Regions from separate parts of the Nitratireductor sp. PBL-C9 genome, predicted to be linked through region 2. Evidence: riboswitches for the same ligand, from Rfam matches in the RefSeq annotation. Region 2 holds a riboswitch; the other holds the start of a gene.

Region 1 (12,130 bases), on a different contig from region 2:
AGCGCTTCGATGGGCGGGCAGGCGCAGACCAGATTGCGGTCGCCGCCGACATTGTCGACGCGCGAGACGGGCGGCCAGTATTTGGACGCTGCCTCGAGCGAACCTTCGGGGAAGGCGGCTTCGCTGCGGCTATAGGGATGCGTCCAGTCGTCACCCATCAGCTCCATCGCGGTGTGCGGCGCGTTGGCGAGCGGATTGTCATCCTTCGGCCATTCGCCCTTTTCCACCCGCGCAGCTTCTTCGGCGATGGAGATCATCGCCTGGCAGAAGCGGTCGACTTCGCTCTTCGGCTCCGACTCCGTCGGCTCCACCATCAGCGTGCCCGCAACGGGGAAGCTCATGGTCGGGGCGTGGAAGCCATAGTCGATGAGCCGCTTGGCGATGTCGTCGACGGTGATGCCGGCGCGATCCTTGAACACCCGCGTGTCGAGAATGCACTCATGCGCGACACGGTCGTTGCGGCCTTTGTAGAGCACCGGGTAGTGCTCCTTCAGGCTGTGGGCGATGTAATTGGCGTTGAGGATTGCCATTTCCGTCGCCCGCTTGAGGCCGTCGCCGCCCATCATGCGGATATACATCCATGTGATCGGCAGGATCGACGCGCTGCCATAGGGGGCTGCGGCCACCGCATGGCTGCTGCCGAGCGCCACATGCCCCGGCACGAACGGCTTCAGATGCGCCTTGACGCCGATCGGGCCAACGCCCGGTCCGCCGCCGCCATGGGGAATGCAGAAGGTCTTGTGCAGGTTCAGGTGGCAGACATCCGCTCCCAGATCGCCCGGACGGGCAAGCCCGACCATGGCGTTGAGATTGGCGCCGTCGAAATAGACCTGGCCGCCGTGTTCGTGGATCACCGCGCACATGTCGCGCACGCCTTCCTCGAACACGCCGTGGGTCGACGGGTAGGTCAGCATCAGCGCCGCCAGCTTGTCGGCGTGCTCTTCCGCCTTCGCCTTCAGGTCGTCCTGATCGATATTGCCATCTTCCGTGCAGCGCACGACCACCACCCGCATGCCGGCCATGGAGGCGGACGCCGGGTTGGTGCCATGGGCGGAGGAGGGGATGAGGCAGATATCGCGGTCACCTTCGCCGCGCTCGGCGTGATAGCGGCGGATGGCCAGGAGACCGGCATATTCGCCCTGGCTACCGGCATTGGGCTGCAGCGAAACTGCGTCGAAGCCGGTGATTTCCGAGAGCCAGCGGTCCAGATCGTCGATCATGCGACGATAACCCAACGTGTGTTCCGGCGGAGCGAAGGGGTGAAGGCCACCCACTTCCGGCCAGCTCACGGGCATCATCTCGGCAGCAGCGTTGAGCTTCATGGTGCAGGAGCCAAGCGGGATCATGGCGCGGTCGAGCGCAAGATCCTTGTCGGCGAGCCTGCGCAGGAAGCGCATCATTTCCGTTTCCGAGCGGTGAGAGTGGAAATCCGGCTGCGTGAGGAAGCCTTCGCCGCGCGCTGCGGCCGGGGCAAGGCGCGGTGCGCTTTCCGGCACGGTGGCGCCGAACAGGGCTGCCAGTGCGGCCAGATCGTCTTCGGTCGTCGTCTCGTCAAAGGCGACGCTGACGCGGTCCGCGTCGAGAACGCGCACAAGGCGGCCCTCGGCCTCGGCTCCGGCCGCGATCTCCTGCGCCTTGCCGGGAACGGTGACGGTGACCGTGTCGAAGATGACATCGCCTGCAAGCGAAAGGCCGGCAGCCTTGAGGCCCGCATGGAAGCGGGCTGCGCGCTCATGCACCTGCTCGGCAATTGCAGCGAGCCCTTCCGGGCCATGCCAGATGGCAAAGGCTGCGGCCATGTTGGCAAGCAGTGCCTGCGCGGTGCAGATGTTGGAGGTCGCCTTGTCGCGGCGGATGTGCTGCTCGCGGGTCTGCAGCGCCAGACGGTAGCCCGGACGGCCATGCGCATCGACCGACTGGCCGACGAGGCGGCCGGGCATGAGGCGCGTCAGCTTGTCCGATACGGCGCAATAGGCCGCGTGCGGACCGCCAAAGCCCATCGGAACGCCATAACGCTGCATCGAGCCAACGGCGATTTCTGCGCCCAGTGCTGCCGGCGTTTCGCTCAACAGCAGGCCGAGCGGGTCGGCCACCATGATGACGATGGCGCCCTTGTCCTTTGCCTCGGCGATCAGCGCGCCGTGGTCACCATGAACGCCATAGGTGTCGGTCCACGGAACGATGAGGGCGAAGGTGTTGTCGTCGATCGTGTCGCCATCGACCTCGATGCCCAGCGGCTCCGCGCGGGTGACCACCACGTCGCGGGTCTGCGGGTGCAGTTCGCCGGCAATCGCCAGCTTGCTGCGCTTGGAGCGATGATGACGCCAGGCAATGCCCACGGCTTCGGCCACGGCCGAACCTTCGTCCAGCAGCGAGGCGGAGGCGACCGGCAGGCCGGTCAGTTCCGTCACCAGCGTCTGGAAGTGGAACAGAAGCTCAAGGCGGCCCTGGCTGATTTCCGACTGGTAGGGCGTGTAGGCCGTGTACCAGGCAGGGTTTTCAAACAGGTTGCGCTGGATGACCGGCGGAACCTTCACGCCGTGATAGCCGGCGCCGATGAAGCTCTTGAGCACCTTGTTCTGGCGCATGGCTGCGCCGAGCTCTTCGAGCGCCTCGGTCTCGCTGGCTGCCGGCGGCAGGTCGAGCGGACGGTCGAGGCGGATCGAATTCGGCACGGCCTGCGTGATCAGCGTCTCGAGCGACGGAACGCCGAGCGTGGCCAGCATGGCCTTGGTTTCTTCACCGCGCGGGCCGATATGGCGGGCGGCGAAAGGGAGTGTGTTGGCGGACATGGTGTTTCCTCAGGCAATCGACGCCTTGTAGGCGGCTTCGTCCATCAGGCCTTCGAGCTGGCTTTCATCGGAGAGCTTCATCTTCCACAGCCAGCCATCGCCGGTGGGGGCGGAGTTCACGAGGGCCGGGTCGCTTGCAAGCGCTTCGTTGACCTCGGAGATCTCGCCATCGGCAGGCGCGTACACATCGGAAGCGGCCTTCACGGATTCAACCACGACGGCGGTGTCGCCCTTGGAGAGCGTTGCGCCGGTTTCGGGCAGTTCCACGAACACCAGATCGCCGAGCTGTTCCTGAGCGTGATCGGTGATGCCGACGGTTGCGACGCCGTTCTCGACTTTGATCCACTCGTGGTCTTCGGTGAAATAGGTCTGGCTCATCTGGCTGTTATCCTTTTTTGTAGCGCTGCGGCGTGAAGGGCAGGGTATGGACATCAAGTGCGATGCGGTTGCCGCGCACTTCGGTGAAAAGACGGGTGCCGGGTTCGGAAAGCGCCTTGGCGACATAGCCCATCGCCACCGGATGACCGGCGGAGGGGCCAAAACCGCCCGATGTGACGCGGCCGACCTTTTCGCCGGCTTCGTTGATGAGCGGTGCGCCGGCGCGCACCGGCTGGCGGCCTTCCGGCTTCAGGCCGACGCGCTTTTCCTTCGCGCCATCGGCAATGATCTTCTGCAGGGCCTCGGCGCCGATGAACCGGCCTTCGGAGCGCAGCGCCTTCGGCACGGCCCAAAGGATGGCGGCATTGGCCGGATCGGTCGTCTCGTCGAGATCCTGACCATGCAGGCAGAGCCCGGCTTCGAGTCTGAGGCTGTCGCGGGCGGCAAGGCCAACCCACTGGACGCGCTCGTCGTCGAGCAGTTTGCGGGCAAAGCGCTCCGCCTGATCGACCGGCAGCGCCACCTCGAAACCGTCTTCGCCGGTGTAGCCCGAACGGGTGGCGAACCAGCCCTCATGCGGCTCCGTGCCGGTCATGAAGACGAGATCGCTGAGGTCGAGGCCGGCGGCGATCAGGATGGCTTCTGCGTCGGGGCCCTGAAGGGCGAGGAGGACGCGCTCGAGCGCGGTGAAGGAGATGTCGAAATCTGCGGCGATGGCGCGGAGATGCACTTCATCCTTCGCGGCATTGCCGGCATTCGCCACGATCATGTAGCGGTTTTCGCCGAGCCGGGTGACGATCAGGTCGTCGATGATGCCGGCATTCTCGTTGAGAAGGACGGTGTATTTCGACTGGCCTTCCCTGAGCGCCGTCGCATCGAGCGGGCAGGCGCGCGACAGGAAGGCTGCTGCGTCTGCGCCTTCAACCTCGAAGAGCTGCATGTGAGAGATGTCGAACAGTCCGGCGCTTTCGCGCGTGTGGATGTGTTCTTTCATCACGCCGGCGGGATAGGTCAGGGGCATGCGCCAGCCGGCGAATGCGCCAAAACGTGCGCCGGCATCTTCATGCAGCGCTTCCAGCGGCAGATGTTTCAGGGATTCGGTGTTGCTCATCATTCCTCCAGAATCGCACGCATGCCGCGGGAAGCGACATGTTCGTGCCCCTCTGTCGGAAGCCTGAGAGACTCGCGCAGCCGGAACTCTGTCGACCACGCTTACACCTTCGGCGCGGGGATCGCTCCCCGACTTTCCAGAGTGTCTTGACCTGTCTACGGTTCTTTTGCCTGAGAGATTTCGGGCGATTTCCCCTTCGGCGTCCGCCCCGGTTTTCCCCGGTTTGGCTCTCTCCCGCAAACAGGCAGGGCTGCTGCCCTCGACGGCTGGAAACTAGCGCACGCCGTTGTGTTTGTCACCTGTCATAACGCCGGTCGTGGTCGTGGCATCACGCTTTCTGTGCACAATGTCGCATCAGAAGAAATCCGCGCGTCAGCCAGCGCCTTCAGCGCGCGCAAGGTCGGTTTCGATCTGCGCGACAATGCGGTTGGTTTCTTCCTGGAGCCTGCGGATGCGCTTCAGGTTGGCTGCGACGGCGTTGACCAGTTCCGAGCGGCTTTCGTCGGCTGGCGAAACGCCCACGCCGTGCAGCAGCCAGGAGAGGCTGACATTGAGAACGCCGGCGAGCATGGCCAGCCGGTTTGCGCGCGGCTGCGAGCGGTCGCTTTCCCAGGCCTGTATCGTGGCTGCCTTCACGCCGAGGCGACGGGCGAGTTCGGCAACCGAGAGGCCGACGGCGTCGCGCGCCCGGGAGAGGCGGCCGCCCATCGTGTCGCGGTCGGGTGTGTCTGAATAAATATGTGCTGTGTCCTGCACCGGGCAGCACCTCCGTTTTCGATCATCATTGGGTGGCATTCTGAGCTCAATGATCCCGCATTTTAGGGCGGGTTTGCTCCCGAAAGCATGCCGGATGCGACGCGCCGGCACAAGTTTGCGCCGGCGCGTCAATCGTCGTGGAGGTGAAAAGCCGTTTGCCGGCAGAATGTTAGTCGAAGAACATGATGAGATGATTCATCGGCTTCATGTGTTGATTCAGGTCAGCCGGCTGCGAGGCGCTTTGCGTGCCAGGCAAGATGGTCGTCCATGAAGGTCGAGATGAAGAAGTAGGAGTGGTCATAGCCCTCACGCATGTTGAGCGTGAGCGGAATGCCCGCCTTTTTGCAGGCCGCTTCGAACAGCCATGGCCTGAGGCCCTCGTCCAGGAAGCCGTCAGCCGCGCCCTGATCGATCAGGAATTCGGGAAAGCGAGCGCCGTCGGCTACCAGCGCGCAGGCGTCGTTTCCGCGCCACGTGGCTTCGTCCGCTCCCAGAAATTTCTCCAGCGCCGGTTTCGACCAGCCCGCAGTCGAGGGTTCGACGATGGGGGCGAAGGCGGAGCAGCTTTTGAAGCGGTCGGGGTTTTTAAGCGCGATGGTCAGCGCCCCGTGGCCACCCATGGAGTGTCCGAAAATGCCCTGGCGATCCATGTCCGCCGGAAATTTTTCGGCGATCAGCGCCGGCAGTTCCTCTGTGATGTAGGAATACATGCGGTAGTTCTTGGCGAAGGGTTCCTGCGTGGCGTCCACATAGAAGCCTGCGCCCTTGCCGAACTGCCAGTTGTCCGCCTCGTCCGGCACGTCGTCGCCGCGCGGGCTCGTGTCCGGGCAGACCACGATCATGCCGAGTTCAGCGGCCATGCGGCGGTATTCGCCCTTGTCCATGACATTGGCGTGCGTGCAGGTGAGGCCTGACAGATACCACAGGACCGGGCAGGGGCCATCAGCTGCCTGCGGCGGCACGAACACAGCGAAAGTCATGTCGCACTGGCAGGTTTTCGAGGTGTGGCTGTAAACGCCCTGGACGCCGCCATGGGAGCGTGCGGTGGAGACGGTCTTCATGAGGTCAGTCCCTGTTTTCTTTCAAAGCGCGGCGCACGGTGCGGTCGAGCGCCTGCAGGAAGTCGGAGCGGTCGCGTGCGGTGAAACCGGGATTGTATCCCTTGATCTCACCGGATTCGCGCAGATCCTGTTTGAGGTTGCGCATGGCGACCGCCATGCCGATGGTTTCGGGCGTGAACGGGCGGCCGGTGGGGCCGAGCACATGCACGTCCATCTCCACCAGGCGCGCGGCCAGCGGCACGTCCGCCGTGATGGCGATGTCTCCGGCCACGGCATTCTCCACGATCCAGTCATCGGCGGCGTCGGCGGTGCCGGGCACCACCACATGCCGCACCATGGGATCGCGTGAGGGGCGCAGCCCGCCATTGGAGACATAGACGATGACAAGCCCGTGCCGCTCGGCGACACGGGCTGCTTCCGGTTTCACCGGACAGGCGTCTGCATCCACATAGATGGTCGACAAGGTGATGGCCTCAGTAGACCACCACGGAGCGGATGGATTCGCCCGCATGCATGAGGTCGAAGCCCTTGTTGATCTCGTCCAGCGACAGGGTGTGCGTGATCATCGGGTCGATGTCGATCTTGCCCTCCATGTACCAGTCGACGATCTTGGGCACATCCGTGCGGCCGCGTGCGCCGCCAAAGGCGGTGCCTTTCCAGGTGCGTCCGGTGACCAGCTGGAAGGGACGGGTGGAGATTTCCTGACCCGCACCGGCCACGCCGATGATGATGGACTCGCCCCAGCCGCGATGCGCGCTTTCCAGCGCCTGACGCATCACATGGACATTGCCCGTGCAGTCGAACGTGTAGTCCGCGCCGCCGATCTGGTCTGCGCCGCGCTTGGTCATGTTGACGAGATAGGGGACGAGGTCTTCGCCGGCTTCCTTCGGATTGACGAAATGCGTCATGCCGAATTTCTCGCCCCATTCCTTCTTGTCGTTGTTCAGGTCCACGCCGATGATCATGTCGGCGCCGGCAAGCCGGAGGCCCTGGATCACGTTGAGGCCGATGCCGCCGAGGCCGAACACGATGGCCGTCGAGCCGATCTCGACCTTGGCGGTGTTGATGACCGCGCCGACGCCCGTGGTCACGCCGCAGCCGATGTAGCAGATCTTGTCGAAGGGCGCGTCGGGGTTGACCTTGGCGACCGCGATTTCGGGCAGAACGGTGAAGTTCGAGAAGGTCGAGCAGCCCATATAGTGATGCAGCTTCTCGCCGTTGAGGGAGAAACGGCTCGTGCCGTCCGGCATCAGGCCCTGGCCCTGGGTGGAGCGGATGGCGGTGCACAGATTGGTTTTCTGCGACAGGCAGGACGGGCACGCACGGCACTCGGGCGTGTAGAGCGGGATCACGTGATCGCCCTTCTTGAGGCTCGTCACGCCGGGACCGACATCAACGACGACGCCAGCGCCTTCATGGCCGAGAATCGCCGGGAAGATGCCTTCCGGATCTGCGCCGGAGAGGGTGAACTCATCCGTATGGCAGATGCCGGTCGCTTTCACCTCGATCAGCACTTCGCCTTCGCGCGGGCCATCGAGGTCTACCTCCATGATTTCAAGTGGTTTTCCTGCCTGAACGGCAACAGCGGCGCGGGTTTTCATGGACAATTCTCCTGCAAGTCCGGAATCTAAGCCGAAAGTTTCAGGAATTGTTATGTCCCGCAAGCCCGTTCCGGCCATAGGATGACGCAATCTGACAAACCCGCTTCTCATGCGACAATTGTGTGAAACGCTTGAGCGGGGGCAAGCAAAGCCATAAAACAGAAACGACGTCGCTCGTTGGGGGGAAACACCGTTCATGTTCAAGAAGATCCTCGTCGCCAATCGCGGTGAAATCGCCTGCCGGGTCATGAAGACAGCGAGGAGGATGGGCATCGCCACCGTTGCGGTCTATTCCGACGCCGATGCCGACGCGGTGCATGTGGACATGGCCGACGAGGCCGTTCACATCGGACCGCCCGCCGCCAGTCAGAGCTATCTGGTCGCAGACAGGATCATCGCCGCCTGCAAGGAGACCGGCGCAGAGGCCGTGCATCCGGGCTATGGCTTCCTTTCCGAGAATGCAGGGTTCTGCGAGCGACTGGAAGCCGAGGGCATCGTTTTCATCGGCCCCAAGCCGAAGGCCATCAAGGCCATGGGCGACAAGATCACCTCCAAGAAGATTGCCGCCGAGGCCGGAGTCTCGACCGTTCCCGGTTTCATGGGACTGATCGATGATGCCGAACATGCGGTGCGCATCGCGGGTGAAATCGGTTACCCGGTGATGATCAAGGCGTCGGCGGGCGGCGGCGGCAAGGGCATGCGGATTGCCTGGAACGATGACGAGGCGCGCGAAGGGTTCGAGCGCTCGAAATCGGAAGCTGCGTCCTCTTTCGGCGATGATCGCATCTTCATCGAGAAATTCATCGAGGAGCCGCGCCATATCGAGATACAGGTGCTGGCGGACGCGCATGGCGCGTGCCTGCATCTGGGCGAGCGCGAGTGCTCCATCCAGCGCCGCAATCAGAAGGTGGTGGAGGAGGCTCCGTCGCCCTTTCTGGATGCCGAGACGCGCGCGGCCATGGGCGCACAGTCTGTGGCGCTCGCAAAAGCCGTTGATTATCAAAGCGCCGGCACGGTCGAGTTCATCGTCGACAAGAACCGGAATTTCTATTTTCTGGAGATGAACACGCGCCTTCAGGTGGAGCATCCGGTGACCGAGCTTGTCACCGGCATCGACCTGGTGGAGCAGATGCTGCGGGTGGCGGCAGGCGAGGCGCTGTCCTTCGGTCAGGCCGATGTGAAGCTCAATGGCTGGGCCATTGAAAGCCGTATCTATGCCGAAGATCCGGTGCGTAACTTTCTGCCGTCCATCGGCAGGCTCACCCGTTACCGTCCGCCGCAGGAGGGGCGTTTGGGCGATGCCGTCCTGCGCAACGATACGGGCGTGACGGAAGGGTCGGAAATCTCGATGTTCTACGACCCGATGATCGCCAAGCTCTGTACCTGGGCGCCCGAGCGACTTGATGCGATCAACGCGATGAGCGAGGCGCTGGACCGTTTCGTGATCGACGGAATCGAGCACAACATTCCATTCCTCGCAGCTCTGATGAGCCATCCGCGCTGGCGCGAAGGGCGTCTGTCAACCGGCTTCATCGCGGAGGAGTTTCCTGACGGGTTTGCGCCGCCATCGCCCATGGCGGGCGAGCGCACGGTGCTTGCTGCGGTGGCGCTGGCCGTGGAGCTTCTGCGGCGTGATCGTCTCGACCGGCTGACCGGCCGTCTTGCACCGCATTCGGGCGAACTGAAGCGCGACTGGGTGGTGCGGCTCGATGACGATTATCTGTCCGTCAGCCTTGTCGAAGGCATGATCTCGATCCCGCTGGAAATGGACATTCGCATTGGCGATGCCGATCCGGTGACCGTGCGCTCTTCCTGGCGTCCGGGGGAGCCGGTCTGGGAAGGCGATGTCAATGGCCGCACTGTCGCCGTTCAGGTGCGTCCGATCCTCAACGGCGTTCAGGTCGCCTGGCAGGGTGTGGCTGCGAATGCGCGCGTGATGCTGCCACGCATTGCCGAGCTTGACCGCCTGATGCCCGTGCGTGAAGCGCCCGATACGTCGAAAATGCTGCTTTGCCCGATGCCGGGTCTGGTCGTGTCCATCGCGGTCGCCACCGGGCAGGAGGTCAAGGCGGGCGAAATACTCGCCGTTGTCGAGGCGATGAAGATGGAGAATGTCCTGCGCGCCGAGCGTGACGGGATGGTGGCAAAGATCAATGCCGCGCCCGGTGACAGCCTCGCCGTGGATGCGGTCATCATGGAATTCGAATAGGAGCTTTCCAAAAATGGCGCAGATGGAAAAGCGGGCAGCGGTGCTGTTCGATCTCGACGGCACGCTGACGAACCCGTTTGTCGGCATTTCCAGCTGCATCCGCCATGCAATGGAGAAGATGGGGCGCACGGCCCCGGATGACGCCACCATTCGCTCCCATATCGGGCCACCCCTGCAGGTCACCTTCGCCACGTTTCTGGAAACCAGCGACGAAGGGCGCATCTGGGAGGCCGTCGGGCACTATCGCGAACGTTATCAGGACGTCGGAAAGTTCGAGAATGAGCTCATTCCCGGCATCAGGGAGACGCTTTCCCATTGTGTCGATGCAGGGCATTTCCTCTCCGTGGCGACCTCGAAGATGGAAGCCTACAGCAAGGATATCATTGCGCATTTCGATCTCGCGCGCTTCTTCGATGCAGTGCACGGCTCTGCCCCCGATGGGACCAATGCCAACAAGGCGGACCTGATCCGGCACATCATCGCCAGTGAAGGGATCGAGCCCGAAAACACGGTGATGATCGGCGACCGGCTTCACGATGTTGCCGGCGGCAAGGCGAATGGCGTGCCGGCCATTGGCGTTCTCTGGGGATTTGGCGACCGGGCCGAGCTGGCGGAAGCGGGCGCGGTCGGTATCGTGGAAGAGCCGGCAGAGCTGGCCGTCGAAATCGACCGGGTTCTGGCTGCAGAGACGGTCTGACGCGTTCAGAAAGCCGTGTGCTGCCGGGTGACGGGCCTTTACCCCCGGTGCCCGATGCGGGACAATGAGCTTTGAGTCTTCAAGAAGCAGTTGGCAGCAATTCATGGCGAGCGACAGGCGTTTGCGCGATCCGATTTTCGCAGCGGCGGAGCGTGAAAGAAACCGGCCCGAACGGCCCTTCATTCACCTGCGGGTGCATTCGCCCTATTCGCTGCTGGAAGGCGCGCTGCCTCTTGGAAAGGTCATTGGCCATGCGCTGAAGGATGAAGCGCCGGCCATCGCCATCACCGACACCAACAATCTGTTCGGCGCGCTGGAGTTTTCCCAGAAAGCCTCCAAGGAGGGGCTGCAACCCATCGTCGGCTGCCAGCTTGACTGCGCGTTTGAGGACGCGCTGGCGGAAAGCCGCCGCGGCAATGGCCGCAAGGGTGGGGGCGCGCAGTATGAACCGCTGGTTCTGATCGCTTCGACCGAGGCAGGTTACGCCAATCTGGTACGGCTCGTCAGCCGCGCCTATCTCGACAATGAGCCGGGCGAGGCGACCCATATCACCACGGAATGGCTGACCGAGCTGGCCGACGGCATCATCTGCCTGAGCGGCGGTCCGCGCGGGCCGATCGGCGCCGCATTGAAGGCCGACCGGCCCGAGGTTGCCGAGGAGCGGTTGCTTTTCCTGAAGGAATGCTTTGGCAACCGGCTCTATGTGGAACTGGAGCGTTTTGAGGGGTACGACCGGGTTGTCGAGGCGGCAACCGTCGATCTCGCCTACAAGCTCGAACTGCCGCTGGTTGCGACCAATGAGGCGTTTTTTCCCGCCCGTGAGGATTACGAGGCCCATGACGCGCTGATCGCCATCGCCGAGGGCGCGGTGATCGCCATGGACGACCGCCGCCAGCTCACGCCGGACAATTATCTCAAGAGCCAGGCCGAGATGGCGCGGCTCTTTTCCGATCTGCCCGAGGCCATCGACAACACGATCGAGATCGCCCGGCGCTGTTCCTATTTCACGCAGACGCATCCGCCGATCCTGCCGCGCTTTACGGGCGCGGATGCGGCCGACGCCGAGGCGGCGCTTCAGGCCGAGGCTGACGAATTGCGGCGTCAGGCCCGCGAAGGTCTCGACCACCGCCTCAATTCACAGGGTCTGGCCGAAGGCTATACGCGCGAGCAATATGCCGAGCGCCTCGATTATGAGCTCGGCATTATCGAGCGGATGAAGTTCCCGGGCTACTTCCTGATCGTTTCGGACTTCATCAAATGGGCGAAGGCTCAGGATATCCCTGTGGGACCGGGGCGTGGTTCGGGTGCTGGCTCGCTCGTCGCCTACGCGCTCACCATTACCGATGTGGACCCGCTGCGCTTCTCGCTTCTGTTCGAGCGCTTCCTGAACCCCGACCGCGTGTCGATGCCTGACTTTGATATCGACTTCTGTCAGGATCGCCGCGAAGAGGTGATCCGCTACGTGCAGCGCAAATATGGCCGCGATCAGGTGGGTCAGATCATCACCTTCGGTACGCTGCAGGCC
Region 2 (12,130 bases):
TGCGGCCGGAGAAAATCTCCTTGGTGACCTGGAACTGCCCGTCGAGCGAAGCGGCCAGATAGTCCTTGAGACCGCCGGGGAAGTGGAAGGTCGCCTTTTCGGGCGTCTCGTCCTTCTCGCCGATCAGGGAAGGGGCGCAAATCCAGCGGATTTCCACGCCGCCGAACAGATAGGCCTTGGAGCGGGCCATCTTGTAGAGCCGCGCGGGCTCGAACTTCGCGCCCTTGCCAAAGATTTCTTCGTCCGGCTTGAAGCGCACCTTGGTGCCGCGCCGGTTGTGCACGTCGCCGAGCTTCTCCAGTCCGCCCTGCGGCAGGCCGCGTGAAAAAGTCTGGCGGAAGAGCTGGCGATTGCGGGCAACCTCCACCTGAAGGAGTTCGGACAGGGCGTTGACCACGGACACGCCAACGCCGTGCAGGCCGCCGGAGGTCTCGTAGACCTTGGAATCGAACTTACCGCCGGCATGCAGCGTCGTCATGATGACTTCGAGCGCCGACTTGTCCTTGAACTTGGGGTGCGGATCGACCGGAATGCCGCGACCGTTATCGGTGACGGAGAGATAGCCTTCCTCGTCGAGTTCCACTTCGATGAAGGTGGCGTGGCCGGCCACCGCCTCATCCATGGAGTTGTCGATGACTTCGGCGAACAGGTGGTGCAGCGCCTTGTCGTCGGTGCCGCCAATATACATGCCGGGACGGCGACGAACGGGCTCCAGACCTTCCAGAACCTCAATGTCGGCCGCACTGTAGCCGTCGCCCGACGGGGCGGGCGATGCAGATGGCGCGGGACGCGCAGCGGGCTTGCGCTGAGGCGCTGCCGGCTCGGGCGTTTTCGCACGTTCCACATTGGCAGGCGTCCCGGCGGCAGGCATTCCGGCGAAGAGGTCGTTGTTGTCGTCCATGAAGCGTGTTGTTTCCTGTCCGCGAATCAGCCCGCAGTTTGCCATGGTTTGCAAGGCAAAGCGAAGCCTGTTCCGGTTCCGTTCGGAGTGTGTGGACGACGCTTTACCAGAAAGCGGGGGCGCGCGCCAAGAGGTGCGCGGCAATTGAGGCGATCATCTCCCCAGCTTGGGGAGATGATCCGTTTCATCGTGGTCAGCTTGCCAGCGCTTCGATGGGCGGGCAGGCGCAGACCAGATTGCGGTCGCCGCCGACATTGTCGACGCGCGAGACGGGCGGCCAGTATTTGGACGCTGCCTCGAGCGAACCTTCGGGGAAGGCGGCTTCGCTGCGGCTATAGGGATGCGTCCAGTCGTCACCCATCAGCTCCATCGCGGTGTGCGGCGCGTTGGCGAGCGGATTGTCATCCTTCGGCCATTCGCCCTTTTCCACCCGCGCAGCTTCTTCGGCGATGGAGATCATCGCCTGGCAGAAGCGGTCGACTTCGCTCTTCGGCTCCGACTCCGTCGGCTCCACCATCAGCGTGCCCGCAACGGGGAAGCTCATGGTCGGGGCGTGGAAGCCATAGTCGATGAGCCGCTTGGCGATGTCGTCGACGGTGATGCCGGCGCGATCCTTGAACACCCGCGTGTCGAGAATGCACTCATGCGCGACACGGTCGTTGCGGCCTTTGTAGAGCACCGGGTAGTGCTCCTTCAGGCTGTGGGCGATGTAATTGGCGTTGAGGATTGCCATTTCCGTCGCCCGCTTGAGGCCGTCGCCGCCCATCATGCGGATATACATCCATGTGATCGGCAGGATCGACGCGCTGCCATAGGGGGCTGCGGCCACCGCATGGCTGCTGCCGAGCGCCACATGCCCCGGCACGAACGGCTTCAGATGCGCCTTGACGCCGATCGGGCCAACGCCCGGTCCGCCGCCGCCATGGGGAATGCAGAAGGTCTTGTGCAGGTTCAGGTGGCAGACATCCGCTCCCAGATCGCCCGGACGGGCAAGCCCGACCATGGCGTTGAGATTGGCGCCGTCGAAATAGACCTGGCCGCCGTGTTCGTGGATCACCGCGCACATGTCGCGCACGCCTTCCTCGAACACGCCGTGGGTCGACGGGTAGGTCAGCATCAGCGCCGCCAGCTTGTCGGCGTGCTCTTCCGCCTTCGCCTTCAGGTCGTCCTGATCGATATTGCCATCTTCCGTGCAGCGCACGACCACCACCCGCATGCCGGCCATGGAGGCGGACGCCGGGTTGGTGCCATGGGCGGAGGAGGGGATGAGGCAGATATCGCGGTCACCTTCGCCGCGCTCGGCGTGATAGCGGCGGATGGCCAGGAGACCGGCATATTCGCCCTGGCTACCGGCATTGGGCTGCAGCGAAACTGCGTCGAAGCCGGTGATTTCCGAGAGCCAGCGGTCCAGATCGTCGATCATGCGACGATAACCCAACGTGTGTTCCGGCGGAGCGAAGGGGTGAAGGCCACCCACTTCCGGCCAGCTCACGGGCATCATCTCGGCAGCAGCGTTGAGCTTCATGGTGCAGGAGCCAAGCGGGATCATGGCGCGGTCGAGCGCAAGATCCTTGTCGGCGAGCCTGCGCAGGAAGCGCATCATTTCCGTTTCCGAGCGGTGAGAGTGGAAATCCGGCTGCGTGAGGAAGCCTTCGCCGCGCGCTGCGGCCGGGGCAAGGCGCGGTGCGCTTTCCGGCACGGTGGCGCCGAACAGGGCTGCCAGTGCGGCCAGATCGTCTTCGGTCGTCGTCTCGTCAAAGGCGACGCTGACGCGGTCCGCGTCGAGAACGCGCACAAGGCGGCCCTCGGCCTCGGCTCCGGCCGCGATCTCCTGCGCCTTGCCGGGAACGGTGACGGTGACCGTGTCGAAGATGACATCGCCTGCAAGCGAAAGGCCGGCAGCCTTGAGGCCCGCATGGAAGCGGGCTGCGCGCTCATGCACCTGCTCGGCAATTGCAGCGAGCCCTTCCGGGCCATGCCAGATGGCAAAGGCTGCGGCCATGTTGGCAAGCAGTGCCTGCGCGGTGCAGATGTTGGAGGTCGCCTTGTCGCGGCGGATGTGCTGCTCGCGGGTCTGCAGCGCCAGACGGTAGCCCGGACGGCCATGCGCATCGACCGACTGGCCGACGAGGCGGCCGGGCATGAGGCGCGTCAGCTTGTCCGATACGGCGCAATAGGCCGCGTGCGGACCGCCAAAGCCCATCGGAACGCCATAACGCTGCATCGAGCCAACGGCGATTTCTGCGCCCAGTGCTGCCGGCGTTTCGCTCAACAGCAGGCCGAGCGGGTCGGCCACCATGATGACGATGGCGCCCTTGTCCTTTGCCTCGGCGATCAGCGCGCCGTGGTCACCATGAACGCCATAGGTGTCGGTCCACGGAACGATGAGGGCGAAGGTGTTGTCGTCGATCGTGTCGCCATCGACCTCGATGCCCAGCGGCTCCGCGCGGGTGACCACCACGTCGCGGGTCTGCGGGTGCAGTTCGCCGGCAATCGCCAGCTTGCTGCGCTTGGAGCGATGATGACGCCAGGCAATGCCCACGGCTTCGGCCACGGCCGAACCTTCGTCCAGCAGCGAGGCGGAGGCGACCGGCAGGCCGGTCAGTTCCGTCACCAGCGTCTGGAAGTGGAACAGAAGCTCAAGGCGGCCCTGGCTGATTTCCGACTGGTAGGGCGTGTAGGCCGTGTACCAGGCAGGGTTTTCAAACAGGTTGCGCTGGATGACCGGCGGAACCTTCACGCCGTGATAGCCGGCGCCGATGAAGCTCTTGAGCACCTTGTTCTGGCGCATGGCTGCGCCGAGCTCTTCGAGCGCCTCGGTCTCGCTGGCTGCCGGCGGCAGGTCGAGCGGACGGTCGAGGCGGATCGAATTCGGCACGGCCTGCGTGATCAGCGTCTCGAGCGACGGAACGCCGAGCGTGGCCAGCATGGCCTTGGTTTCTTCACCGCGCGGGCCGATATGGCGGGCGGCGAAAGGGAGTGTGTTGGCGGACATGGTGTTTCCTCAGGCAATCGACGCCTTGTAGGCGGCTTCGTCCATCAGGCCTTCGAGCTGGCTTTCATCGGAGAGCTTCATCTTCCACAGCCAGCCATCGCCGGTGGGGGCGGAGTTCACGAGGGCCGGGTCGCTTGCAAGCGCTTCGTTGACCTCGGAGATCTCGCCATCGGCAGGCGCGTACACATCGGAAGCGGCCTTCACGGATTCAACCACGACGGCGGTGTCGCCCTTGGAGAGCGTTGCGCCGGTTTCGGGCAGTTCCACGAACACCAGATCGCCGAGCTGTTCCTGAGCGTGATCGGTGATGCCGACGGTTGCGACGCCGTTCTCGACTTTGATCCACTCGTGGTCTTCGGTGAAATAGGTCTGGCTCATCTGGCTGTTATCCTTTTTTGTAGCGCTGCGGCGTGAAGGGCAGGGTATGGACATCAAGTGCGATGCGGTTGCCGCGCACTTCGGTGAAAAGACGGGTGCCGGGTTCGGAAAGCGCCTTGGCGACATAGCCCATCGCCACCGGATGACCGGCGGAGGGGCCAAAACCGCCCGATGTGACGCGGCCGACCTTTTCGCCGGCTTCGTTGATGAGCGGTGCGCCGGCGCGCACCGGCTGGCGGCCTTCCGGCTTCAGGCCGACGCGCTTTTCCTTCGCGCCATCGGCAATGATCTTCTGCAGGGCCTCGGCGCCGATGAACCGGCCTTCGGAGCGCAGCGCCTTCGGCACGGCCCAAAGGATGGCGGCATTGGCCGGATCGGTCGTCTCGTCGAGATCCTGACCATGCAGGCAGAGCCCGGCTTCGAGTCTGAGGCTGTCGCGGGCGGCAAGGCCAACCCACTGGACGCGCTCGTCGTCGAGCAGTTTGCGGGCAAAGCGCTCCGCCTGATCGACCGGCAGCGCCACCTCGAAACCGTCTTCGCCGGTGTAGCCCGAACGGGTGGCGAACCAGCCCTCATGCGGCTCCGTGCCGGTCATGAAGACGAGATCGCTGAGGTCGAGGCCGGCGGCGATCAGGATGGCTTCTGCGTCGGGGCCCTGAAGGGCGAGGAGGACGCGCTCGAGCGCGGTGAAGGAGATGTCGAAATCTGCGGCGATGGCGCGGAGATGCACTTCATCCTTCGCGGCATTGCCGGCATTCGCCACGATCATGTAGCGGTTTTCGCCGAGCCGGGTGACGATCAGGTCGTCGATGATGCCGGCATTCTCGTTGAGAAGGACGGTGTATTTCGACTGGCCTTCCCTGAGCGCCGTCGCATCGAGCGGGCAGGCGCGCGACAGGAAGGCTGCTGCGTCTGCGCCTTCAACCTCGAAGAGCTGCATGTGAGAGATGTCGAACAGTCCGGCGCTTTCGCGCGTGTGGATGTGTTCTTTCATCACGCCGGCGGGATAGGTCAGGGGCATGCGCCAGCCGGCGAATGCGCCAAAACGTGCGCCGGCATCTTCATGCAGCGCTTCCAGCGGCAGATGTTTCAGGGATTCGGTGTTGCTCATCATTCCTCCAGAATCGCACGCATGCCGCGGGAAGCGACATGTTCGTGCCCCTCTGTCGGAAGCCTGAGAGACTCGCGCAGCCGGAACTCTGTCGACCACGCTTACACCTTCGGCGCGGGGATCGCTCCCCGACTTTCCAGAGTGTCTTGACCTGTCTACGGTTCTTTTGCCTGAGAGATTTCGGGCGATTTCCCCTTCGGCGTCCGCCCCGGTTTTCCCCGGTTTGGCTCTCTCCCGCAAACAGGCAGGGCTGCTGCCCTCGACGGCTGGAAACTAGCGCACGCCGTTGTGTTTGTCACCTGTCATAACGCCGGTCGTGGTCGTGGCATCACGCTTTCTGTGCACAATGTCGCATCAGAAGAAATCCGCGCGTCAGCCAGCGCCTTCAGCGCGCGCAAGGTCGGTTTCGATCTGCGCGACAATGCGGTTGGTTTCTTCCTGGAGCCTGCGGATGCGCTTCAGGTTGGCTGCGACGGCGTTGACCAGTTCCGAGCGGCTTTCGTCGGCTGGCGAAACGCCCACGCCGTGCAGCAGCCAGGAGAGGCTGACATTGAGAACGCCGGCGAGCATGGCCAGCCGGTTTGCGCGCGGCTGCGAGCGGTCGCTTTCCCAGGCCTGTATCGTGGCTGCCTTCACGCCGAGGCGACGGGCGAGTTCGGCAACCGAGAGGCCGACGGCGTCGCGCGCCCGGGAGAGGCGGCCGCCCATCGTGTCGCGGTCGGGTGTGTCTGAATAAATATGTGCTGTGTCCTGCACCGGGCAGCACCTCCGTTTTCGATCATCATTGGGTGGCATTCTGAGCTCAATGATCCCGCATTTTAGGGCGGGTTTGCTCCCGAAAGCATGCCGGATGCGACGCGCCGGCACAAGTTTGCGCCGGCGCGTCAATCGTCGTGGAGGTGAAAAGCCGTTTGCCGGCAGAATGTTAGTCGAAGAACATGATGAGATGATTCATCGGCTTCATGTGTTGATTCAGGTCAGCCGGCTGCGAGGCGCTTTGCGTGCCAGGCAAGATGGTCGTCCATGAAGGTCGAGATGAAGAAGTAGGAGTGGTCATAGCCCTCACGCATGTTGAGCGTGAGCGGAATGCCCGCCTTTTTGCAGGCCGCTTCGAACAGCCATGGCCTGAGGCCCTCGTCCAGGAAGCCGTCAGCCGCGCCCTGATCGATCAGGAATTCGGGAAAGCGAGCGCCGTCGGCTACCAGCGCGCAGGCGTCGTTTCCGCGCCACGTGGCTTCGTCCGCTCCCAGAAATTTCTCCAGCGCCGGTTTCGACCAGCCCGCAGTCGAGGGTTCGACGATGGGGGCGAAGGCGGAGCAGCTTTTGAAGCGGTCGGGGTTTTTAAGCGCGATGGTCAGCGCCCCGTGGCCACCCATGGAGTGTCCGAAAATGCCCTGGCGATCCATGTCCGCCGGAAATTTTTCGGCGATCAGCGCCGGCAGTTCCTCTGTGATGTAGGAATACATGCGGTAGTTCTTGGCGAAGGGTTCCTGCGTGGCGTCCACATAGAAGCCTGCGCCCTTGCCGAACTGCCAGTTGTCCGCCTCGTCCGGCACGTCGTCGCCGCGCGGGCTCGTGTCCGGGCAGACCACGATCATGCCGAGTTCAGCGGCCATGCGGCGGTATTCGCCCTTGTCCATGACATTGGCGTGCGTGCAGGTGAGGCCTGACAGATACCACAGGACCGGGCAGGGGCCATCAGCTGCCTGCGGCGGCACGAACACAGCGAAAGTCATGTCGCACTGGCAGGTTTTCGAGGTGTGGCTGTAAACGCCCTGGACGCCGCCATGGGAGCGTGCGGTGGAGACGGTCTTCATGAGGTCAGTCCCTGTTTTCTTTCAAAGCGCGGCGCACGGTGCGGTCGAGCGCCTGCAGGAAGTCGGAGCGGTCGCGTGCGGTGAAACCGGGATTGTATCCCTTGATCTCACCGGATTCGCGCAGATCCTGTTTGAGGTTGCGCATGGCGACCGCCATGCCGATGGTTTCGGGCGTGAACGGGCGGCCGGTGGGGCCGAGCACATGCACGTCCATCTCCACCAGGCGCGCGGCCAGCGGCACGTCCGCCGTGATGGCGATGTCTCCGGCCACGGCATTCTCCACGATCCAGTCATCGGCGGCGTCGGCGGTGCCGGGCACCACCACATGCCGCACCATGGGATCGCGTGAGGGGCGCAGCCCGCCATTGGAGACATAGACGATGACAAGCCCGTGCCGCTCGGCGACACGGGCTGCTTCCGGTTTCACCGGACAGGCGTCTGCATCCACATAGATGGTCGACAAGGTGATGGCCTCAGTAGACCACCACGGAGCGGATGGATTCGCCCGCATGCATGAGGTCGAAGCCCTTGTTGATCTCGTCCAGCGACAGGGTGTGCGTGATCATCGGGTCGATGTCGATCTTGCCCTCCATGTACCAGTCGACGATCTTGGGCACATCCGTGCGGCCGCGTGCGCCGCCAAAGGCGGTGCCTTTCCAGGTGCGTCCGGTGACCAGCTGGAAGGGACGGGTGGAGATTTCCTGACCCGCACCGGCCACGCCGATGATGATGGACTCGCCCCAGCCGCGATGCGCGCTTTCCAGCGCCTGACGCATCACATGGACATTGCCCGTGCAGTCGAACGTGTAGTCCGCGCCGCCGATCTGGTCTGCGCCGCGCTTGGTCATGTTGACGAGATAGGGGACGAGGTCTTCGCCGGCTTCCTTCGGATTGACGAAATGCGTCATGCCGAATTTCTCGCCCCATTCCTTCTTGTCGTTGTTCAGGTCCACGCCGATGATCATGTCGGCGCCGGCAAGCCGGAGGCCCTGGATCACGTTGAGGCCGATGCCGCCGAGGCCGAACACGATGGCCGTCGAGCCGATCTCGACCTTGGCGGTGTTGATGACCGCGCCGACGCCCGTGGTCACGCCGCAGCCGATGTAGCAGATCTTGTCGAAGGGCGCGTCGGGGTTGACCTTGGCGACCGCGATTTCGGGCAGAACGGTGAAGTTCGAGAAGGTCGAGCAGCCCATATAGTGATGCAGCTTCTCGCCGTTGAGGGAGAAACGGCTCGTGCCGTCCGGCATCAGGCCCTGGCCCTGGGTGGAGCGGATGGCGGTGCACAGATTGGTTTTCTGCGACAGGCAGGACGGGCACGCACGGCACTCGGGCGTGTAGAGCGGGATCACGTGATCGCCCTTCTTGAGGCTCGTCACGCCGGGACCGACATCAACGACGACGCCAGCGCCTTCATGGCCGAGAATCGCCGGGAAGATGCCTTCCGGATCTGCGCCGGAGAGGGTGAACTCATCCGTATGGCAGATGCCGGTCGCTTTCACCTCGATCAGCACTTCGCCTTCGCGCGGGCCATCGAGGTCTACCTCCATGATTTCAAGTGGTTTTCCTGCCTGAACGGCAACAGCGGCGCGGGTTTTCATGGACAATTCTCCTGCAAGTCCGGAATCTAAGCCGAAAGTTTCAGGAATTGTTATGTCCCGCAAGCCCGTTCCGGCCATAGGATGACGCAATCTGACAAACCCGCTTCTCATGCGACAATTGTGTGAAACGCTTGAGCGGGGGCAAGCAAAGCCATAAAACAGAAACGACGTCGCTCGTTGGGGGGAAACACCGTTCATGTTCAAGAAGATCCTCGTCGCCAATCGCGGTGAAATCGCCTGCCGGGTCATGAAGACAGCGAGGAGGATGGGCATCGCCACCGTTGCGGTCTATTCCGACGCCGATGCCGACGCGGTGCATGTGGACATGGCCGACGAGGCCGTTCACATCGGACCGCCCGCCGCCAGTCAGAGCTATCTGGTCGCAGACAGGATCATCGCCGCCTGCAAGGAGACCGGCGCAGAGGCCGTGCATCCGGGCTATGGCTTCCTTTCCGAGAATGCAGGGTTCTGCGAGCGACTGGAAGCCGAGGGCATCGTTTTCATCGGCCCCAAGCCGAAGGCCATCAAGGCCATGGGCGACAAGATCACCTCCAAGAAGATTGCCGCCGAGGCCGGAGTCTCGACCGTTCCCGGTTTCATGGGACTGATCGATGATGCCGAACATGCGGTGCGCATCGCGGGTGAAATCGGTTACCCGGTGATGATCAAGGCGTCGGCGGGCGGCGGCGGCAAGGGCATGCGGATTGCCTGGAACGATGACGAGGCGCGCGAAGGGTTCGAGCGCTCGAAATCGGAAGCTGCGTCCTCTTTCGGCGATGATCGCATCTTCATCGAGAAATTCATCGAGGAGCCGCGCCATATCGAGATACAGGTGCTGGCGGACGCGCATGGCGCGTGCCTGCATCTGGGCGAGCGCGAGTGCTCCATCCAGCGCCGCAATCAGAAGGTGGTGGAGGAGGCTCCGTCGCCCTTTCTGGATGCCGAGACGCGCGCGGCCATGGGCGCACAGTCTGTGGCGCTCGCAAAAGCCGTTGATTATCAAAGCGCCGGCACGGTCGAGTTCATCGTCGACAAGAACCGGAATTTCTATTTTCTGGAGATGAACACGCGCCTTCAGGTGGAGCATCCGGTGACCGAGCTTGTCACCGGCATCGACCTGGTGGAGCAGATGCTGCGGGTGGCGGCAGGCGAGGCGCTGTCCTTCGGTCAGGCCGATGTGAAGCTCAATGGCTGGGCCATTGAAAGCCGTATCTATGCCGAAGATCCGGTGCGTAACTTTCTGCCGTCCATCGGCAGGCTCACCCGTTACCGTCCGCCGCAGGAGGGGCGTTTGGGCGATGCCGTCCTGCGCAACGATACGGGCGTGACGGAAGGGTCGGAAATCTCGATGTTCTACGACCCGATGATCGCCAAGCTCTGTACCTGGGCGCCCGAGCGACTTGATGCGATCAACGCGATGAGCGAGGCGCTGGACCGTTTCGTGATCGACGGAATCGAGCACAACATTCCATTCCTCGCAGCTCTGATGAGCCATCCGCGCTGGCGCGAAGGGCGTCTGTCAACCGGCTTCATCGCGGAGGAGTTTCCTGACGGGTTTGCGCCGCCATCGCCCATGGCGGGCGAGCGCACGGTGCTTGCTGCGGTGGCGCTGGCCGTGGAGCTTCTGCGGCGTGATCGTCTCGACCGGCTGACCGGCCGTCTTGCACCGCATTCGGGCGAACTGAAGCGCGACTGGGTGGTGCGGCTCGATGACGATTATCTGTCCGTCAGCCTTGTCGAAGGCATGATCTCGATCCCGCTGGAAATGGACATTCGCATTGGCGATGCCGATCCGGTGACCGTGCGCTCTTCCTGGCGTCCGGGGGAGCCGGTCTGGGAAGGCGATGTCAATGGCCGCACTGTCGCCGTTCAGGTGCGTCCGATCCTCAACGGCGTTCAGGTCGCCTGGCAGGGTGTGGCTGCGAATGCGCGCGTGATGCTGCCACGCATTGCCGAGCTTGACCGCCTGATGCCCGTGCGTGAAGCGCCCGATACGTCGAAAATGCTGCTTTGCCCGATGCCGGGTCTGGTCGTGTCCATCGCGGTCGCCACCGGGCAGGAGGTCAAGGCGGGCGAAATACTCGCCGTTGTCGAGGCGATGAAGATGGAGAATGTCCTGCGCGCCGAGCGTGACGGGATGGTGGCAAAGATCAATGCCGCGCCCGGTGACAGCCTCGCCGTGGATGCGGTCATCATGGAATTCGAATAGGAGCTTTCCAAAAATGGCGCAGATGGAAAAGCGGGCAGCGGTGCTGTTCGATCTCGACGGCACGCTGACGAACCCGTTTGTCGGCATTTCCAGCTGCATCCGCCATGCAATGGAGAAGATGGGGCGCACGGCCCCGGATGACGCCACCATTCGCTCCCATATCGGGCCACCCCTGCAGGTCACCTTCGCCACGTTTCTGGAAACCAGCGACGAAGGGCGCATCTGGGAGGCCGTCGGGCACTATCGCGAACGTTATCAGGACGTCGGAAAGTTCGAGAATGAGCTCATTCCCGGCATCAGGGAGACGCTTTCCCATTGTGTCGATGCAGGGCATTTCCTCTCCGTGGCGACCTCGAAGATGGAAGCCTACAGCAAGGATATCATTGCGCATTTCGATCTCGCGCGCTTCTTCGATGCAGTGCACGGCTCTGCCCCCGATGGGACCAATGCCAACAAGGCGGACCTGATCCGGCACATCATCGCCAGTGAAGGGATCGAGCCCGAAAACACGGTGATGATCGGCGACCGGCTTCACGATGTTGCCGGCGGCAAGGCGAATGGCGTGCCGGCCATTGGCGTTCTCTGGGGATTTGGCGACCGGGCCGAGCTGGCGGAAGCGGGCGCGGTCGGTATCGTGGAAGAGCCGGCAGAGCTGGCCGTCGAAATCGACCGGGTTCTGGCTGCAGAGACGGTCTGACGCGTTCAGAAAGCCGTGTGCTGCCGGGTGACGGGCCTTTACCCCCGGTGCCCGATGCGGGACAATGAGCTTTGAGTCTTCAAGAAGCAGTTGGCAGCAATTCATGGCGAGCGACAGGCGTTTGCGCGATCCGATTTTCGCAGCGGCGGAGCGTGAAAGAAACCGGCCCGAACGGCCCTTCATTCACCTGCGGGTGCATTCGCCCTATTCGCTGCTGGAAGGCGCGCTGCCTCTTGGAAAGGTCATTGGCCATGCGCTGAAGGATGAAGCGCCGGCCATCGCCATCACCGACACCAACAATCTGTTCGGCGCGCTGGAGTTTTCCCAGAAAGCCTCCAAGGAGGGGCTGCAACCCATCGTCGGCTGCCAGCTTGACTGCGCGTTTGAGGACGCGCTGGCGGAAAGCCGCCGCGGCAATGGC

The links. A riboswitch is a leader RNA that binds a small molecule or an ion and turns the genes downstream of it on or off. The one in region 2 is predicted to bind glycine.
Region 1: another riboswitch for glycine. It lies ahead of gcvT (glycine cleavage system aminomethyltransferase GcvT); the one in region 2 lies ahead of gcvT (glycine cleavage system aminomethyltransferase GcvT).

The regions. Positions count from the first base shown of each region.
Region 1 covers NZ_JBPAXW010000005.1:204,228-216,357, reverse strand. Annotated here, with positions in the region: gene gcvP (aminomethyl-transferring glycine dehydrogenase) at 1-2,792, opposite strand, end outside; gene gcvH (glycine cleavage system protein GcvH) at 2,802-3,170, opposite strand; gene gcvT (glycine cleavage system aminomethyltransferase GcvT) at 3,178-4,281, opposite strand; glycine riboswitch at 4,430-4,528, opposite strand; gene ACRTG1_RS12710 (helix-turn-helix domain-containing protein) at 4,654-5,037, opposite strand; gene fghA (S-formylglutathione hydrolase) at 5,259-6,098, opposite strand; gene ACRTG1_RS12700 (YaiI/YqxD family protein) at 6,103-6,567, opposite strand; gene ACRTG1_RS12695 (S-(hydroxymethyl)glutathione dehydrogenase/class III alcohol dehydrogenase) at 6,572-7,699, opposite strand; gene ACRTG1_RS12690 (acetyl-CoA carboxylase biotin carboxylase subunit) at 7,896-9,908, shown strand; gene ACRTG1_RS12685 (HAD hydrolase-like protein) at 9,922-10,605, shown strand; gene dnaE (DNA polymerase III subunit alpha) at 10,709-12,130, shown strand, end outside.
Region 2 covers NZ_JBPAXW010000004.1:27,022-39,151, reverse strand. Annotated here, with positions in the region: gene parE (DNA topoisomerase IV subunit B) at 1-901, opposite strand, end outside; gene gcvP (aminomethyl-transferring glycine dehydrogenase) at 1,095-3,896, opposite strand; gene gcvH (glycine cleavage system protein GcvH) at 3,906-4,274, opposite strand; gene gcvT (glycine cleavage system aminomethyltransferase GcvT) at 4,282-5,385, opposite strand; glycine riboswitch at 5,534-5,632, opposite strand; gene ACRTG1_RS10125 (helix-turn-helix domain-containing protein) at 5,758-6,141, opposite strand; gene fghA (S-formylglutathione hydrolase) at 6,363-7,202, opposite strand; gene ACRTG1_RS10115 (YaiI/YqxD family protein) at 7,207-7,671, opposite strand; gene ACRTG1_RS10110 (S-(hydroxymethyl)glutathione dehydrogenase/class III alcohol dehydrogenase) at 7,676-8,803, opposite strand; gene ACRTG1_RS10105 (acetyl-CoA carboxylase biotin carboxylase subunit) at 9,000-11,012, shown strand; gene ACRTG1_RS10100 (HAD hydrolase-like protein) at 11,026-11,709, shown strand; gene dnaE (DNA polymerase III subunit alpha) at 11,813-12,130, shown strand, end outside.